One region of the Streptomyces sp. NPDC002809 genome, then DNA from elsewhere that is predicted to be linked to it. Evidence: riboswitches for the same ligand, from Rfam matches in the RefSeq annotation. Region 1 holds a riboswitch; each other region holds the start of a gene.

The links. A riboswitch is a leader RNA that binds a small molecule or an ion and turns the genes downstream of it on or off. The one in region 1 is predicted to bind cobalamin.
Region 2: linked by a shared signal. The riboswitch ahead of ABT025_RS27285 (ribonucleoside-diphosphate reductase subunit alpha) and the one ahead of ABT025_RS36540 (cobalamin biosynthesis protein) in region 1 are both predicted to bind cobalamin.
Region 3: linked by a shared signal. The riboswitch ahead of metE (5-methyltetrahydropteroyltriglutamate--homocysteine S-methyltransferase) and the one ahead of ABT025_RS36540 (cobalamin biosynthesis protein) in region 1 are both predicted to bind cobalamin.
Region 4: linked by a shared signal. The riboswitch ahead of ABT025_RS04530 (ABC transporter substrate-binding protein) and the one ahead of ABT025_RS36540 (cobalamin biosynthesis protein) in region 1 are both predicted to bind cobalamin.

Annotation. Positions count from the first base shown of each region.
Region 1 covers NZ_JBEOVJ010000113.1:11,790-15,943, forward strand. Annotated here, with positions in the region: gene ABT025_RS36530 (inorganic phosphate transporter) at 220-1,503, shown strand; gene ABT025_RS36535 (hypothetical protein) at 1,538-1,771, shown strand; cobalamin riboswitch at 1,933-2,063, shown strand; gene ABT025_RS36540 (cobalamin biosynthesis protein) at 2,207-3,235, shown strand; gene ABT025_RS36545 (cobyric acid synthase) at 3,232-4,154, shown strand, end outside.
Region 2 covers NZ_JBEOVJ010000056.1:7,277-11,430, forward strand. Annotated here, with positions in the region: gene mctP (monocarboxylate uptake permease MctP) at 1-762, shown strand, start outside; gene ABT025_RS27280 (GNAT family N-acetyltransferase) at 880-1,392, shown strand; adenosylcobalamin-variant (AdoCbl-variant) riboswitch at 1,471-1,569, shown strand; gene ABT025_RS27285 (ribonucleoside-diphosphate reductase subunit alpha) at 1,721-4,099, shown strand; gene ABT025_RS27290 (ribonucleotide-diphosphate reductase subunit beta) at 4,102-4,154, shown strand, end outside.
Region 3 covers NZ_JBEOVJ010000048.1:22,381-26,534, forward strand. Annotated here, with positions in the region: gene ABT025_RS25355 (carbohydrate binding domain-containing protein) at 1-1,122, shown strand, start outside; gene ABT025_RS25360 (carbohydrate kinase family protein) at 1,210-2,094, opposite strand; cobalamin riboswitch at 2,239-2,453, shown strand; gene metE (5-methyltetrahydropteroyltriglutamate--homocysteine S-methyltransferase) at 2,615-4,154, shown strand, end outside.
Region 4 covers NZ_JBEOVJ010000004.1:187,505-191,658, reverse strand. Annotated here, with positions in the region: gene ABT025_RS04540 (acyl-CoA dehydrogenase family protein) at 1-1,201, shown strand, start outside; gene ABT025_RS04535 (hypothetical protein) at 1,198-1,371, shown strand; cobalamin riboswitch at 1,517-1,703, shown strand; gene ABT025_RS04530 (ABC transporter substrate-binding protein) at 1,767-2,807, shown strand; gene ABT025_RS04525 (FecCD family ABC transporter permease) at 2,906-3,928, shown strand; gene ABT025_RS04520 (ABC transporter ATP-binding protein) at 3,925-4,154, shown strand, end outside.

The DNA of each region.
Region 1 (4,154 bases):
GGATGAGCGGCCCGCTGCCACCCCTCCCCCGCAGGCCCGCCCGAACGCCGGATTCCGGGCCCACACCGGCCTGCGCCGGAACCCCACCGTCGCGCGGCGGGCGAAAAGGGCGGCGGCACTCCGGTTGGAGTCACCGCAACGCCCCGCTCAGTTCATCTTCCGTTCACCCGGATTGCCTACGGTCCACGTGCCACTGACGTCGAACGATTGCCTGGGTAAATGGAACACATCACGCTGCTGCTCGCGATTGTGATCGTGACAGCTCTAGTGTTCGATTTCACGAACGGTTTCCACGACACCGCCAACGCGATGGCCACGACCATCTCGACCGGCGCACTCAAACCCAAGACAGCGGTGGCCATGTCCGCCGTTCTCAACCTCGTAGGCGCGTTCCTGTCGGTGGAGGTCGCCAAGACGATCTCCGGCGGGATCATCAACGAAGACGGACTCAGAACCGAGGTCATCTTCGCGGCGCTCGTCGGCGCCATCCTGTGGAATCTGCTGACCTGGCTGGTCGGTCTGCCGTCCAGCTCCTCCCACGCACTGTTCGGCGGCCTGATCGGCGCCGCGGTGATGTCCGCCGGCTGGTCGTCGGTCGACGGCGGCACCGTCGTCACCAAGGTGCTGCTCCCCGCGGTCGCCGCACCGGTCGTCGCCGGTCTGGCCGCGCTGCTGGCCACCAAGCTGACGTACCGCATCGGCGGGAAGGTCACCGGCGGCGCCCAGGAGAAGGCCACCGCCAAGGGGTACCGCGCCGGTCAGATCGCCTCGGCCGGGCTCGTGTCACTCGCGCACGGCACCAACGACGCGCAGAAGACCATGGGCATCATCACGCTCGCCCTGGTCACCGGCGGCGTCCTCTCCCCCGGCTCCAACCCGCCGGTCTGGGTCATCGTGTGCGCCGGCCTCGCCATCGCACTCGGCACCTACCTGGGCGGCTGGCGCATCATCCGCACCATGGGCAGCGGCCTGACGGAGCTGAAGCCGCCGCAGGGCTTCGCCGCCCAGACCAGTGCGGCCACCGTCATCCTGGCCTCCTCGCACCTCGGCTTCTCCCTCTCCACCACCCAGTCGTGCTCCGGTGCCGTCATGGGCGCGGGCCTCGGCCGCAAGGGCGGCGTGGTCCGCTGGTCCACCGCCACGCGGATGTTCGTCGCCTGGGGTCTGACCCTGCCGGCCGCCGGTCTGGTCGGCGCGGGCGCGGAGTTCCTCACCAAGCAGGGCACCTGGGGTGTCGTGGTCGTCGCGGCGCTGCTGATCGCCGGCTCCGGTGCGATCTGGATGCTGTCGCGCCGCAGGCCCGTCGGGCACGACGATGTCGCACCCGGCGGCCAGGACGAGGGCGCGGCGGCCGGTGACGACGAGCCCGCGGGCGTCGTCACCACCGCCATCGCGGCCGTCAGCCCGCCGCCCACGGCGGCTGCCCGGGCCCACGACCTCACGGCCACCATCCCGGCCCCGGCCGGACCGGTCACCGACCCGGCCCGACCTGCCACGGTCTAGGGACCCCAAGAGCCTCCGGTAAGGACAGATCCACATGAACATCGACTGGGCAGCCCTCGGCACCGTCTTCGGCGTCTCCCTCGTCGCCACCGTCGCGCTCGTGGGGCTCTTCACCCTCGGGATCGTCGGCCTCTCCAAGCAGCCGGAACCGGCCGCACCGGGCGGATCGGCCGGCGGATCGCTCGTGCTGGCCCGCGCCGGCGCGTACGTCTGCTTCGGACTGTGCGCCGCGGCGGTGGCCTACGGCATCTATCTGATCGTCGCCTGAGCCCCACCACTCACTCCCCGCTCCTCCGCATCGGGCCGGCCGCACCACGTGTGCGTCCGGCCCGATGTGCGTCTGAGCACACTGCACCGTCGCAGGTCAACGGCAAGTTGACGGGCGTTCGCAGAGCGTGGTGGACTGCCGGAGCCATTACGGCGACAGCAGAGGAAGCCGGTGCGAATCCGGCGCGGTCCCGCCACTGTCACCGGGGAGCAGTCCCCCACCACGGAAGTCACGGTCCACGCGAGCGGACTGGAAGACCGGGGGAACTGCGGATCCGGAAGCCAGGAGACTCTCGTCGCCGTCACGTCGAACCAGGGCGCGGACCCTGAGTGAGGACATATCGCCATGCCCGGCTGCCGTGCGTCCAGTCCTGTGCTGCTCCTGCCAGCAACCGCCTGTCCGAGGGTCCTTCGAGGCGCAACGGCCGGCTGAACCGTGCGTGCCGATCGCATCTTCGCGTACGGCGCCACGGCCGGTCTGATCGGCGATCTGCTGCTCGGTGACCCCCGCAGGGGCCACCCGGTCGCCGCCTTCGGGCGGGCCGCGGCAGGCGTCGAACGCCGTCTGTGGCGCGACCACCGCGGCTGGGGCGCGCTGCACACCCTGGTCTGCGCCGGAGGCGCCGCCGGGGCTGCCGCGCTGGCCACCCGTGCGCTGCGCCGCCACCCCGCCGCGTCCGTCGCCCTGACCGCCGCCGCCACCTGGTCCGTCGTCGGCGGTACGTCGCTGGGCCGCGAGGCCCGGGCCATCGGCGGCGCGCTCGCCGCCGGGGACATCGACCTGGCCCGTGAGCGGCTGCCTCACCTGTGCGGCCGCGACCCGCAGTCCCTGGACGGGCCGCAGATCGCCCGCGCCGTCGTGGAGTCCGTCGCGGAGAACACCTCGGACGCCGTCGTCGGCGCCCTGGTGTGGGGCGCGCTGGGCGGGGTCCCCGGACTCGTCGGGTTCAGGGCCGCCAACACGCTCGACGCGATGGTCGGTCACAAATCGCCCCGCTACCGGCGTTACGGCTGGGCCTCGGCCCGCCTCGACGACCTCGCGGGCTGGCCGGGCGCCCGGCTGACGGCCCTGCTCGCCGTGGCCGCCGGGGGGCGGCCACGAGGAGCGGTCCGGGCCTGGCGGGCCGACGCGGCCAAGCACCCTAGCCCCAACGCGGGCCCGGTGGAGGCCTCGTTCGCGGGCGCGCTCGGCGTACGGCTCGGCGGAACGCTCGCCTACGGCGGCCGGGTCGAACACCGCCCCGTACTCAACGGAGCCACCGGCCGGGCGGTCGAGAGCGAGGACATCGAGCGTGCCGTACGGCTGTCGCGCCGTGTGAGCGCGCTGGCCCTCGGCGTGAGCGTGGCGGCCCGCCTGGGCGCGGGTCTCGCGGCACGACGGATCGCAGGGGCCCGCACCGCGGGAACCCGGCACCCGGGGGCCCGTACCGCAGGGACTCGACTCTCAGGACGGAGACCGACATGAGCGGCGGACTGCTGGTCGCCGGGACCACCTCGGACGCGGGCAAGAGCGTCGTCACCGCGGGCATCTGCCGATGGCTGGTGCGCCGGGGCGTGAAGGTGGCACCGTTCAAGGCACAGAACATGTCGCTCAACTCCTTCGTCACCCGCGAGGGCGCGGAGATCGGGCGCGCCCAGGCCATGCAGGCCCAGGCCGCCCGGGTCGAGCCGACCGCACTGATGAACCCGGTCCTGCTCAAGCCCGGCAGCGACCGCTCCAGCCAGGTCGTCCTGATGGGGCGCGCGGTCGGCGAGATGAGCGCCCGCGGCTACCACGGCGGCCGGCAGGAGCAACTTCTGTCCACCGTCGTGGACTGCCTGGAGCAGCTTCGGGGCACGTATGACGCAGTGATCTGCGAGGGGGCGGGCAGTCCGGCCGAGATCAATCTGCGGCGCACGGACATCGTGAACATGGGCATCGCACGGGCCGCACGCTTCCCGGTGGTGGTCGTCGGCGACATCGACCGCGGAGGGGTCTTCGCCTCGTTCTTCGGTACGACGGCGCTGCTCTCGGCCGAGGACCAGTCGCTGATCGCCGGGTACCTGGTCAACAAGTTCCGCGGTGACGTCTCCCTGCTGGAGCCCGGCCTGGACATGCTGCGCGATCTGACGGGACGGCCGACGTACGGGGTGCTGCCGTTCGCCCACGGCCTCGGCATCGACGAGGAGGACGGCCTGCGGGTGTCGCTGCGCGGCACCGTACGGGAGTCGGTCGTCGCCCCGCCGCACGGCGAGGACATCCTGCGCGTCGCCGTGTGCGCCGTGCCGCTGATGTCCAACTTCACCGACGTGGACGCGCTCGCCGCGGAGCCGGGCGTCATCGTGCGGTTCGTGGACCGTGCCGAGGAACTGGCCGACGCAGACCTCGTCATCGTGCCCGGCAC
Region 2 (4,154 bases), on a different contig from region 1:
ACGACGATCCTGCCGCTGTACTCGCTGATGCTGGGGCTGCTCGCGCTGCTCGGCTTCATGGCGATCGCCGCCGGCGTCAAGGTGGACAACGGCCAGCTGGCGATCCCGCAGCTGTTCGAGAACATGTTCCCCGACTGGTTCGCGGGCGTCGCCTTCGCCGCCATCGGGATCGGCGCCCTGGTGCCTGCCGCGATCATGTCGATCGCCGCGGCGAACCTGTTCACCCGCAACATCTACAAGGACTTCCTGAAACCCGACGCGACGCCCGCGCAGGAGACCAAGGTCTCCAAGCTGGTGTCGCTCCTGGTGAAGGTCGGCGCGCTCGCCTTCGTCCTCACCATGGACAAGACGGTCGCGATCAACTTCCAGCTGCTCGGCGGGATCTGGATCCTCCAGACGATGCCGGCCCTGGTCGGCGGGCTGTTCACCCGGTGGTTCCACCGCTGGGCGCTCCTCGCGGGCTGGGCTGTCGGCATGGTCTACGGAACGGCCGCCGCGTACGGGGTCGCCAGCCCGACCCAGAGCCACTTCGGCGGGTCCTCCAAGGAGATCCCCGGCCTCGGCGAGATCGGCTACATCGGACTGACGGCCTTCGTGCTGAACGTCGTGGTGGTCGTCGTCCTCACCTTCGTCCTGAACGCCGTGAAGGCGCCCGTCGGGGTCGACGAGACCTCCCCGGGTGACTACACCGCGGACTCGGGCGACCCGGGCGTGAAGACGGAGCTCCCGCCGGCCACCGCCGGTGCGCCGGGCGGCCACTGACCGCCACGTACGTGAACGGGCCGCCGCACGCCTCCCGGGAGGGGTGCGGCGGCCCGTTCACGCGTCCCGCGGAAATCGCATGCGGCCACGGGCCGCCGGTACGGCAGACTTCCGCCCATGGACATAGCTATCCGGCCGGTCGAACCCGCCGAGCACGCGCTCCTCGGCGAGATCACCGCCGAGGCCTATCTCGGTGACGGGCTCCTGGACTACGGCGCCGACGATCCGTACCTGGAGCAGCTGCGCGACGTACCCCGCAGGGCCGCCGAGGCCGAGGTGCTGGTGGCCGCCGACGCGCGGGGCCGCGTCCTGGGCGGGGTCACCTACGCCCGGCCGGGCAACCCGTGGGCCGACATCGCGGCCGCGGACGAGGCCGAGTTCCGGATGCTGGCGGTCTCCCGCGAGGCCCGTGGCGCCGGGGCGGGCGAGGCGCTCGTACGGGCCTGTATCGACCGCGCACGGGGCACCGCGGGGGTCACGGGGCTCGTCCTGTCGACGCAGCCGGCCATGCTCGGAGCCCATAGGATCTACGGGCGCCTCGGCTTCGTACGGACGCCCGAGAGGGACTGGAATCCCATCGACGACCTCAAGCTGCTGACGTACCGTCTGGACCTCCGGCCCCTGCCGTAAGGGCGCACCAAGATCTCGTACGACACAACATGTGGGGGCTGCCGCATCCGGCAGCCCCCACATGTATGCTCGTGCTCGCTGTCGCCGCAGGGAAATCCGGTGCGAATCCGGAACTGTCCCGCAACGGTGTGTTCGGTGTGCTTTTGCGCACCCCCCAGTCCGAGGACCTGCCGACAGCGCATCCGGCTCGACCGATCCGGATGCCCAGACGTCCGGGCCTCGTGGATGGGCCGGTGGACGCCGCACGGAGCGCTGCCCTGCCGGGTCCCGCTCCGCCCGGCTGCCCCCGCTCCCCGAAGGCCCCGAGCCGAGCGAGGGAGAGCACCGCGTGACCATCGCGCCAGCCGATCCGGTTTCAGCGGCCGAATCAACGGGAACCACGAGCGACGGACCCGGGACCGCACTGCTGCGGACCCTGACCGACCTCACCGCCGATCTGCCCGACACCGACCCCGGACGCGTCGCCGCCGCCGCACTGCGCGGCCGTAACGCCCGGTCGGACGAGGCGGAGCTGCGCTCGCTGGCCACCGAGGCCGCCGCGGGCCTGATCTCCGAGGACCCCGCCTACTCCCGGCTCGCCGCCCGTCTCCTCACCCGCACCATCGCGGACGAGGCGGCCGGGCAGGGCGCGACATCGTTCTCCGCATCGGTTGCCGTCGGGCACCGCGAGGGCCTGATCGCGGACCGCACGGCCGAGTTCGTGACGCTCCACGCTGCCGCCCTGGACGCGCTGGTCGGGCAGTCGCTCGCCGCCGGCGCCGACGACCGCTTCGGCTACTTCGGCCTGCGCACCCTGCACAGCCGCTATCTGCTGCGCCACCCGCTCACCCGGCAGGTCATCGAGACGCCGCAGCACTTCATGCTGCGCGTCGCCTCCGGGCTCGCCGAGGACACCTCCGAGCGCGCCCTGGCCGAAGTCGCCGCGCTGTACGGTCTGATGAGCCGGCTGGACTACCTGCCCTCCTCCCCCACGCTCTTCAACTCCGGCACCCGGCACCCGCAGATGTCCTCCTGCTATCTGCTGGACTCGCCGCTGGACGAGCTGGACTCGATCTACGACCGCTACCACCAGGTGGCGCGCCTCTCCAAGCACGCGGGCGGCATCGGCCTCTCGTACTCCCGGATCCGCGCCCGCGGTTCCCTGATCCGCGGCACCAACGGGCACTCCAACGGCATCGTCCCGTTCCTGAAGACGCTCGACGCCTCCGTCGCCGCGGTCAACCAGGGCGGCCGGCGCAAGGGTGCCGCCGCCGTCTATCTGGAGACGTGGCACGCGGACATCGAGGAGTTCCTGGAGCTGCGCGACAACACGGGCGAGGACCAGCGGCGTACGCACAACCTCAACCTGGCGCACTGGATCCCCGACGAGTTCATGCGCCGCGTGGACACGGACGGCACCTGGTCGCTGTTCTCCCCGGCCGACGTGCCCGAGCTGGTCGACCTGTGGGGCGACGAGTTCGACGCCGCCTACCGCGCGGCCGAGGCCAAGGGCCTGGCCCGCAAGACCATGCCGGCCCGTGAGCTCTACGGCCGCATGATGCGGACCCTCGCCCAGACCGGTCAGGGCTGGATGACGTTCAAGGACGCCTCCAACCGGACCGCGAACCAGACCGCCGAGCCGGGCCGGGTCGTGCACTCCTCGAACCTGTGCACCGAGATCCTCGAAGTCACGGACGACGGCGAGACTGCCGTCTGCAACCTCGGCTCGGTCAACCTCGGCGCGTTCGTCGCCGACGGCGCGATCGACTGGGAGCGCCTGGACGCCACCGTGCGTACGGCCGTGACCTTCCTCGACCGGGTCGTGGACATCAACTTCTACCCGACCGAGCAGGCCGGCCGGTCCAACGCCCGCTGGCGTCCGGTGGGGCTGGGCGCGATGGGCCTGCAGGACGTCTTCTTCCAGCTGCGGCTGCCGTTCGACTCCCCCGAGGCCCGCGCCCTGTCGACGAAGATCTCCGAGCGCATCATGCTCGCGGCGTACGAGGCGTCCTGCAACCTCGCCGAGCGTTCGGGACCGCTGCCCGCCTGGTCCGAGACGCGTGCCGCCCGCGGTGTGCTGCACCCGGACCACTACGACACCGAGCTGAACTGGCCGGAGCGCTGGGACGCCCTGCGCGCCCGGGTCGCGAAGACCGGTATGCGCAACTCGCTGCTCCTGGCCATCGCGCCGACGGCGACGATCGCCTCGATCGCGGGCGTGTACGAGTGCATCGAGCCGCAGGTCTCCAACCTCTTCAAGCGCGAGACGCTCAGCGGTGAGTTCCTCCAGGTCAACGCGTATCTGGTGGACGAGCTGAAGAAGCTCGGCGTGTGGGACGCGCGGACCCGTGAGGCGCTGCGCGAGGCGAGCGGTTCGGTGCAGGGCTTCGCCTGGATCCCCGAGGAGGTGCGGGCGCTGTACCGCACCGCGTGGGAGATCCCGCAGCGCGGACTGATCGACATGGCGGCGGCCCGTACGCCGTTCCTCGACCAGAGCCAGTCGCTGAACCTGTTCCTGGAGACGCCGACGATCGGCAAGCTCTCCTCGATGTACGCGTACGCCTGGAAGCAGGGGCTGAAGACGACGTACTACCTGCGCTCCCGCCCGGCGACCCGGATCGCCCGCGCGGCGTCCGCCGCCCCGATCCCCGAGCAGGCACCCGCGCCCGACGCGGACGCGATCGCCTGTTCCCTGGAAAACCCCGAGTCCTGCGAGGCGTGCCAGTAATCATGCGTGACAAGAACCTTCTCGACCCGGGCTTCGAACTGACCCTGCGGCCGAT
Region 3 (4,154 bases), on a different contig from region 1:
AAGTACATCGACATGGGTGTCGACGGCTTCCGCATCGACACGGCCGTCCACATCCCACGCACCACCTGGAACCGCCGCTTCCTGCCCGCGATCCAGGAGCGCGTCACCCAGCAGTTCGGTGCCGAGGCCGCGAAGAACTTCCTGGTCTTCGGCGAGGTCGGCGCGTTCGTCAACGACAAGTGGAACCGCGGCTCGGTCAACCACTCCGCGCAGTTCTTCACCTGGAAGGAGCGCAAGGAGTACGACGCCGACGACACCAAGGCCGCACTGGAGATGTACAACTACGAGGAGCAGCTCGGTACCGGGTCGCAGCCCACGTCCACCAACGCGTTCCTGGACGGCAACACCTACCACACCCCCGACCACAGCCAGTTCTCCGGCATGAACATCATCGACATGCGCATGCACATGAACTTCGGTGACGCCACGAACGCGTACAACAACGGCAAGGACTCCGACGACTCGACGAACGACGCCACGTACAACGTCGTCTACGTCGACAGCCACGACTACGGCCCCAACAAGAGCAGCGAGCGCTACGCGGGCGGCACCGAGGCCTGGGCCGAGAACATGGCCCTGATGTGGACCTTCCGCGGCATCCCGACGCTCTACTACGGTTCGGAGATCGAGTTCCAGGCCGGCAAGAAGATCGACTGCGGGCCCAGCTGCCCGCTGGCCACCACCGGACGCGCCTACTACGGTGACCACCTCGCGGGCGACGTCACGTCCTCGGAGTTCGCCAAGGTCGACTCCGCCACCGGTGAGGTCGCCAACACGCTGTCCCAGCCCCTGGTCAAGCACGTCCAGCGGCTCAACGAGATCCGCCGGGCCGTGCCCGCCCTGCAGATGGGCCAGTACTCCACCGAGGGCATCACCGGGCAGATGGCGTACAAGCGCCGCTACACCAGTGGCACGACGGACAGCTTCGCCCTCGTCACCGTCACCGGTGGGGCCTCGTACACCGGGATCCCCAACGGCACGTACAAGGACGCCGTCACCGGTGACACACAGGTCGTCACCGGCGGAAAGCTCACCGTCGCCGCACCCGGCAAGGGCAACATGCGGGTCTACGTGCTGAACGGCCCGGGCAAGATCGGCACAGCGGGTCCGTACCTGAAGTAGCGCGGAACCAGCGGCACTTCAGCCGCACAGCGCGTGCCCCGGCGGGCCGGTGACTCCGGCCCGCCGGGGCACGCGCACACTCCGGGACTACGAACCGCCGTCCGCCGCCAGCAGGGCCTCGCGGCCGATCATGGCGGTCGAACCCGGGGCCGTGCATGCGTGGGCGCCGGCCACCGCACCCAGCCGGGCAGACCCCAGGGCGTCCCGGCCGTCGAGCCGTCCGTAGAGGAAGCCGGTGACGAAGGCGTCACCCGCACCGTTGCTGTCCACCACCGGCGACGGCGGAACCGTCGCCGGAACGTGGACCGGGTCCTGCCCGCCGTCACGGGTGAGGACGTACGACCCCGCCGCGCCGTCCGTGGCGACCACCGTGCCCGCGCGGCCCTCGCGCAGGATCTCCCGCATCACCGCGGGCGTGCGGTCGCCCGTCGCCGCCGCGCTGAAGAAGACGAGATCGGACCTGAGGGCGAACTCCCGCTGATGGTCGCCCAGTCCGTCCCAGTCGTGCAGATCGGTGGAGACCGGGATGCCCAGGGCCTCGATGTCGTCGTAGAGGAAACGCGTGAAGTTCATGATGGACAGATGGACGTGGCGGGCACGCCGCAGCCGGGGAAGGTAGAAGTCCTGCGGCATCCGCAGGTCCTCCGGGTCACGGGCGTCGTAGAACGACATCCGCCGGCCCGTCGCGTCCACCAGGTTCACCGCACGGCGGGTGCCTGCCGCCGAGATCAGCGGGTGGAACTCCACATCGCCCTTGGCCAGCCGCTCGCGCACCTGCGCACCGGTCCAGTCGTCGCCGATGCAGTCGAGCAGCGCGACATCCAGCCCCAGCGCGCGGGCGCCGAGGGCGACGTTGCCCCCGGTGTGACCTGGCCACTCCTCGATCGGTCCGACCATCACCGAGTCGGCGAGCGGGACCGGCAGGGAGTCGACGCGGACGATCGTGTCCACCCCGCTGCCGCCGACCACCAAGACGTCGTATTCCGTTTGTTGTTGGACCACTGTTCCGCCTCTCCGTTCCCGCCGTGATCAGTATGGCCGACGTCCCGAGCCGGCGTCCGTCTCATCCGTAGGTCCGGAATGTGAACAACGGCGTGGTGTGCGCGGCAGTCCTCTAGGGTGGGATGTGCAGCTGGTTCGCCCTGTCCGCCAGGCAGGCGCGTCGCAAGAGGGAACCCGGTGGGAATCCGGGACTGCCCCGCAGCGGTGAGCGGGAACGACCGCCGTCATACGCACTGGACCCGAAGGGCCCGGGAAGCGACGGCCAGTAGGAGTCTGCCCCGGCAGACGTGCCCGCGAGTCCGAAGACCTGCCCGTTGCCCGCACCCGAACCCTCGGATGCGGAGATCTCGGTGACCTCGTGGGCGGGTCGGCGGCAGACAGCGGGTGGACGGGCACCGAAACGGTGCGGTGATCCGCCCGGTCCGTCACCCCTTCGCGCCCGCGTCCCGATCCGGGATCCGCAGGAGACACGCTCGCGAAGGAGAGCTACGTGACATCCGAATCCGCCTCGGCGACGGCAACCGCCACCGTGTACGGCTACCCCCGCCAGGGCCACCACCGCGAACTGAAGAGGGCGGTGGAGGGCTACTGGAACGGCCGCGTCACCGCCGAAGCCCTGCGGGAGACCACCGCCGCCCTGCGCCGGGCCAACTGGGAGGAACTCGCCGCCGCCGGCATCGGAGAAGTTCCGACCGGTGACTTCTCCCTGTACGACCACGTCCTCGACACCAGCGTCATGGTCGGCGCGATCCCGGAACGGCACCGGGCCGCCGTGGCGGCCGAGCCGCTGGACGGCTACTTCGCGATGGCCCGCGGCAGCCGGGAGACCGCGCCGCTGGAGATGACCAAGTGGTTCGACACCAACTACCACTACCTGGTACCCGAACTGGGCCCGGACACCGTGTTCGCCGCCGACTCGTCCAGGCAGGTCGCCGAGTTCCGTGAAGCCGCCGCCCTCGGCCTGACGGGCCGTCCGGTCCTCGTCGGTCCCGTCACCTACCTCCTGCTGGCCAAGGCGGCCCCGGGCGCCCCCGCCGGCTTCGACCCGCTGTCACTGCTGGACCGGCTGCTGCCCGTCTACGCCGATGTGCTCGCCGACCTCAGGGCGGCGGGAGCCTCATGGGTGCAGCTCGACGAGCCCGCCCTCGTCCAGGACCGCACGCCCGAGGAACTGGACGCCGCGGACCGCGCCTACCACCGGCTCGGCGGCCTCGAAGACCGGCCGAAGCTCCTGGTCGCCTCCTACTTCGGGCGGCTCGGCGACGCACTGCCCGTCCTGGCCCGGACTCCGGTCGACGGACTGGCCCTCGACTTCACCGAATCCGGCGCCGCCAACCTCGCCGATCTCGCCGCCGCCGGCGGTCTGCCCGGCAAGCGGCTCGTCGCGGGCGTCGTCAACGGCCGCAACATCTGGATCAACGACCTGGAGAAGTCGCTCGCCACGCTGGGCACCCTCCTCGGTCTCGCCGGCCGGGTGGACGTCTCGGCCTCCTGCTCACTGCTGCACGTACCGCTGGACGCCGCAGCCGAGCGCGGCATCGACCCGCAGATCGTCCGATGGCTCGCCTTCGCTCGCCAGAAGACCACCGAACTCGTCGTCCTCGCCCGCGGTCTCGCGCGCGGAACCGGAGCCATCGCCGCCGAACTCGCAGAGAACCGGGTAGGACTGGCATCCCGCGCGGGATCCGCACTGACCCGCGACCCGGCCGTGCGGGCCCGCGCCGCGGCCGTCACCGATGCGGACGGCCGTCGCTCTCAGCCGTACGCCGAGCGGACCTTGCTCCAACGCGCGCACCTGGGACTCCCACTGCTGCCGACCACCACGATCGGCTCCTTCCCGCAGACGGACGAACTGCGCACCGCTCGGGCCGACCTGCGGGCCGGGCGGCTCGACGGCCCCGGCTACGACAAGCGGATCGAGGCGGAGATCCGCGAAGTGATCGCCTTCCAGGAGGAGACCGGGCTGGACGTCCTGGTGCACGGTGAGCCCGAACGCAACGACATGGTCCAGTACTTCGCCGAACAGCTCA
Region 4 (4,154 bases), on a different contig from region 1:
GATGGGCAGTCCCGTCGACCACTGCCTGACCTCCTTCGACCAGGTCTTCGTAGGGCGAGAGGCGCTGCTCGGCGGCGTACAGGGGCGGGTCGGCGAGGACGGGGTGTTCCGCAGCGACACCGAGGGGCGCAGGCGCCGCTTTCTCGCGTCGATCGGACGGGTCACCGCGGGCCGGATCTGCATGAGCGCCAGCGCGGTGGGGTCCGCACGCGCCACGCTGGCCGTCGCCGTCCGCTACGGCGGCCACCGTTTCGTCTCCGGTGGCCGCCCGTCGCCGCCCGTCCCGGTGATCGCACACCGCAGCCACCACGGGCCGCTCGCCGAGGCCATGGCGACCGTCTTCGCGATGAGCCTGCTGCACCGGAGGGTCCTCGACCGCTGGGAAGAGGCGGCGGCAGGACCGCCGGCCGGCCGGGAGGCGGCCGAGCGGCTGGTCGACGTGGCCAAGGGGTGGATCACGTGGCAGGCCCGGTCCGTCATCGTCGAATGCCGGGAACGGTGCGGCGCCCAGGGGCTGCTGGAGAACAACGGGATGGCCGAACTCGTCACCGGCGTCGAGGGCGCCATCACCGCCGAGGGGGACAATCTGGCCATCCACTCCAGGGCGGCCGCCGGCCTGCTCTTCGAGGCCGCACGGGACCCGGACGAAGAGCCGGCGGCCGCTGCGCCGGGCGGCGACCTCACCGATCTGCGCTTCCTGGGCCGGCTTCTGGACCAGGTGGAGCGCATCTGGTTCGCGCGGGCGGCCGCCCGGATGGCGCGGGTCCCGCACGGCAACCCGCTGGAGCGCTGGAACGAGGCGTCCGGGACCGCTCTGCGGGGGGTCGAGGCGCATGCGTACCGGCAGGCGGCCCACGCGTACGAGCACGCGCTCGCGGCTCTGCCCGGCGGCGAGGCCCGCGAGCGGCTGGGCGAACTGGCCCGGCTGTTCGCGCTGCGCTGGGTCGCGCGCAACAGCGGGGATCTGCTGGCCGCCGGCCATCTGACCGCCGGTCAGGTCGAGGGGCTGACCGATGTCACCGAGCAGCTGATCGCAGCCGTGAGCGGTCATCTGCCGGAACTCGCCGAGTCCTTCGCGTTGCCCGGCGAACTGCTCGCCGACTGGCCCATCGCGGGAGCCCGCTACACGGACGCCTACGACGACCCGGGCGCCTCCTGGCACACCGCTGCGGACCGGGAACCTGCCGGGGGCGCGCGATGACGGACACACCGCAGGGAGCCGCAGCGCTGCCGCACCGGGCGGCGGACGCGGTCCGGTGCCTGGGCGTCCGCGTCGTCCTGCTGGGCTTCTGGGGGACCGCGGCCCTGCTCTCGCGGTGGTGCGAGGGTGCACGCACCATCGGTGGCGAATCGGTTCACCGCAAGGCCTGACCGGAGCGAGGCCGCCCCGGCACTCGGGCGTCGGGCGGGCGCTCGGGGCGGCGTGCGCGGCGCGCGCACGCAGCCCGGCCCCGACCGCCCGTCCGCCCACCGCTCGTGCCCGGGCGCACCGCCGCTGAGCTGCGCAGAGGCACGTGGTAGCGTGCCGGGAGCCAGTCGAACTCCACGTAGGGGTCAGGGAATCCGGTGCGAATCCGGAACTGACGCGCAGCGGTGAGGGGGACGGGCGGGGCCACAGCCACTGGGAGACCCACGGTTTCCCGGGAAGGCGTCCCGTCCGCGTGAACCCGAGTCCGAAGACCTGCTGGCACCCGCGGTCCGGGACCGGATCGCGGAACTCCGTACAGCGGGTCCCGCGCATGGGCCCAGAGACGACGAGGTACTCCGTGCCGCCCATAGCCGGCCCCGCCCGCACCGCTGCCCTGCTCACTGCCGGACTGATCCTGCTGACCGCCTGCGGCGGCGGGAAGGGCAGTACCGCCGCCAAGGCCCGGGGAGCCGACGGCTATCCGGTGACCCTGAAGAACTGCGGACGGACCGTCACCGTGGAGGCAGCTCCGAAGCGCGCCGTGCCGGTCGACCAGGGATCGACCGAGATCCTGCTCTCGCTCGGCCTCGCGGACCGGCTCGCCGCCACCGCCACCTGGACCGACCCCGTGCTGAAGGGCTTGGAGAAGGCCAACGCAGGCATCCCGAGGATCTCCGACAACCGGCCCTCGTCGGAGAAGGTCCTGGATCAGGAGCCCGACTTCGTCAGCGCCTCCTTCGAGTCGACGCTCGCCAAGGGAGGCGTCGCCCCACGGGAGCAGTTCGAGAAGCTCGGCGTCCCCACCTACGTCTCACCCGCCGACTGCACCGCCAAGGACAACAGCAAGGACGGTGACGGTGTCCGCACGGGCGCCCTGACCATGGACAGCGTCTACGGCGAAGTGCGGGACCTGGCCAAGGTGTTCGGCGTTCCGGAGCGCGGCGAGAAGCTTGTTGCCGAGCTGCGTGCCCGGGTGCGCAAGGCGACCGGGGGCATCGATGCCTCCGGGGCCTCCCTGATGTACTGGTTCGCCAACTCCGAGGCCCCCTACCTGGCCGGCTGCTGCGGAGCACCCGGCATCATCACCCGGGAGACCGGTGCGAAGAACGCCTTCGACGACACCCACGAGGAATGGCCCCAGATCAACTGGGAGACCGTCGCCGACCGCAACCCGGACGTGCTGGTCATCGGCGACCTGACGCGCAAGTCGCAGACCGCCGAGAGCGCCACGAAGAAGATCGCCTTCCTGGAGTCCAACCCCGCCACGAAGAACATGGACGCCGTCCGGCACAAGCGCTACGTGCTGCTCAGTGGCCAGGCCATGAACCCGACCATCCGGACCGTCGAGGGCGTGGAGCGCGTGGCCGCCGGCCTGCGTAGCTTCGGGCTCGCGAGGTGACGGACACCGAACGGGCGGCGGCACCGCACGAGGACGCGCGTGTGCAGGGCCGGCCCGACATCCGGGGTGTCCGTGGCCTCCCGGGTGTACGGGGCCTCCTGGGCGTCCGGGGCCTCGGGGGCGGACTCCTGTGGGCCGGCGGGATCCTGCTGCTCGTCCTGTCCGTCGCGGTCGCCGTCACCATCGGCCCCGCCCGGATCTCCGTCGCCGACGTCTGGTCCACGGTCGCCTCCCACCTCGGTGCCGGTGAGTCGCGGCTCAGCCCGATCCGCGACGGCATCATCTGGAACCTGCGCATGCCGCGCACCCTTCTCGCCGCCGTCTGCGGCGCGGGGCTCGCGGTCTGTGGCACCGTCATGCAGTCCCTGCTGCGCAACCCGCTCGCCGACCCGTTCGTCCTCGGGGTCTCCTCCGGGGCCTCGACCGGCGCGGTCGTCGTCGTCGTTCTCGGCGTCGGCGGGGGAGCGGTCTCCCTGTCGGCCGGGGCGTTCATCGGGGCGCTCTGCTCATTCGCCCTCGTCATGCTGCTCAGCCACACCCTCGGTGGCAGCACCGACCGCGTCGTGCTGTCCGGCGTCGCGGCCATGCAGCTCTTCTCCGCGCTCACCTCCTTCGTCGTGATGACCGCCGCCGATGCCGAGCAGACCCGCGGGGTGCTGTTCTGGCTGCTGGGCTCACTCGGCGGCGTCGGCTGGAGCGACGTGTGGATCTGCTCCGCCGTGCTCGCAGTGACGCTGCTGATCTGTCTCGGCCACGCCCGTACGCTCGACGCCTTCGCCTTCGGCCAGGACGCGGCAGCCACCCTCGGCGTCCACGTCGGCCGTACCCGGATCGTGCTGCTGTGCACGACCGCGCTGCTGACCGCCGCACTCGTCAGCTCGGCCGGTGCCATCGGGTTCGTCGGACTGGTGCTGCCGCACGCGGCCCGTGCGCTCACCGGTTCCGGGCACCGCAGGCTGCTGCCGGTCACCGCGCTAGCCGGGGCCGTCTTCCTGGTGTGGGTCGACACCCTCGCCCGGACCGTCCTGGACCCGCAGGAGGTTCCGGTGGGAGTCGTCACCGCCCTGATCGGGGTACCCGCCTTCGTGCTGGTTCTCTACCGCACCCGGCGGGCCTCGTGACCCCGGCCCACCCCGGCGGCCTGCGGGCCGACCGGGTCAGCAGGGAGGCGGGCGGCCGGCTCATCCTGGACGGTGTCTCGCTCGCCCCGCCGCCGGGCGCCACCATCGGACTGATCGGCCCGAACGGTTCCGGGAAGTCCACCCTGCTGCGGATCCTGGCCGGAGTCCTGGCCCCGGACGCGGGCGTGGTCACCCTCGACGACGATCCGCTGGCGGCCGTCGGGCG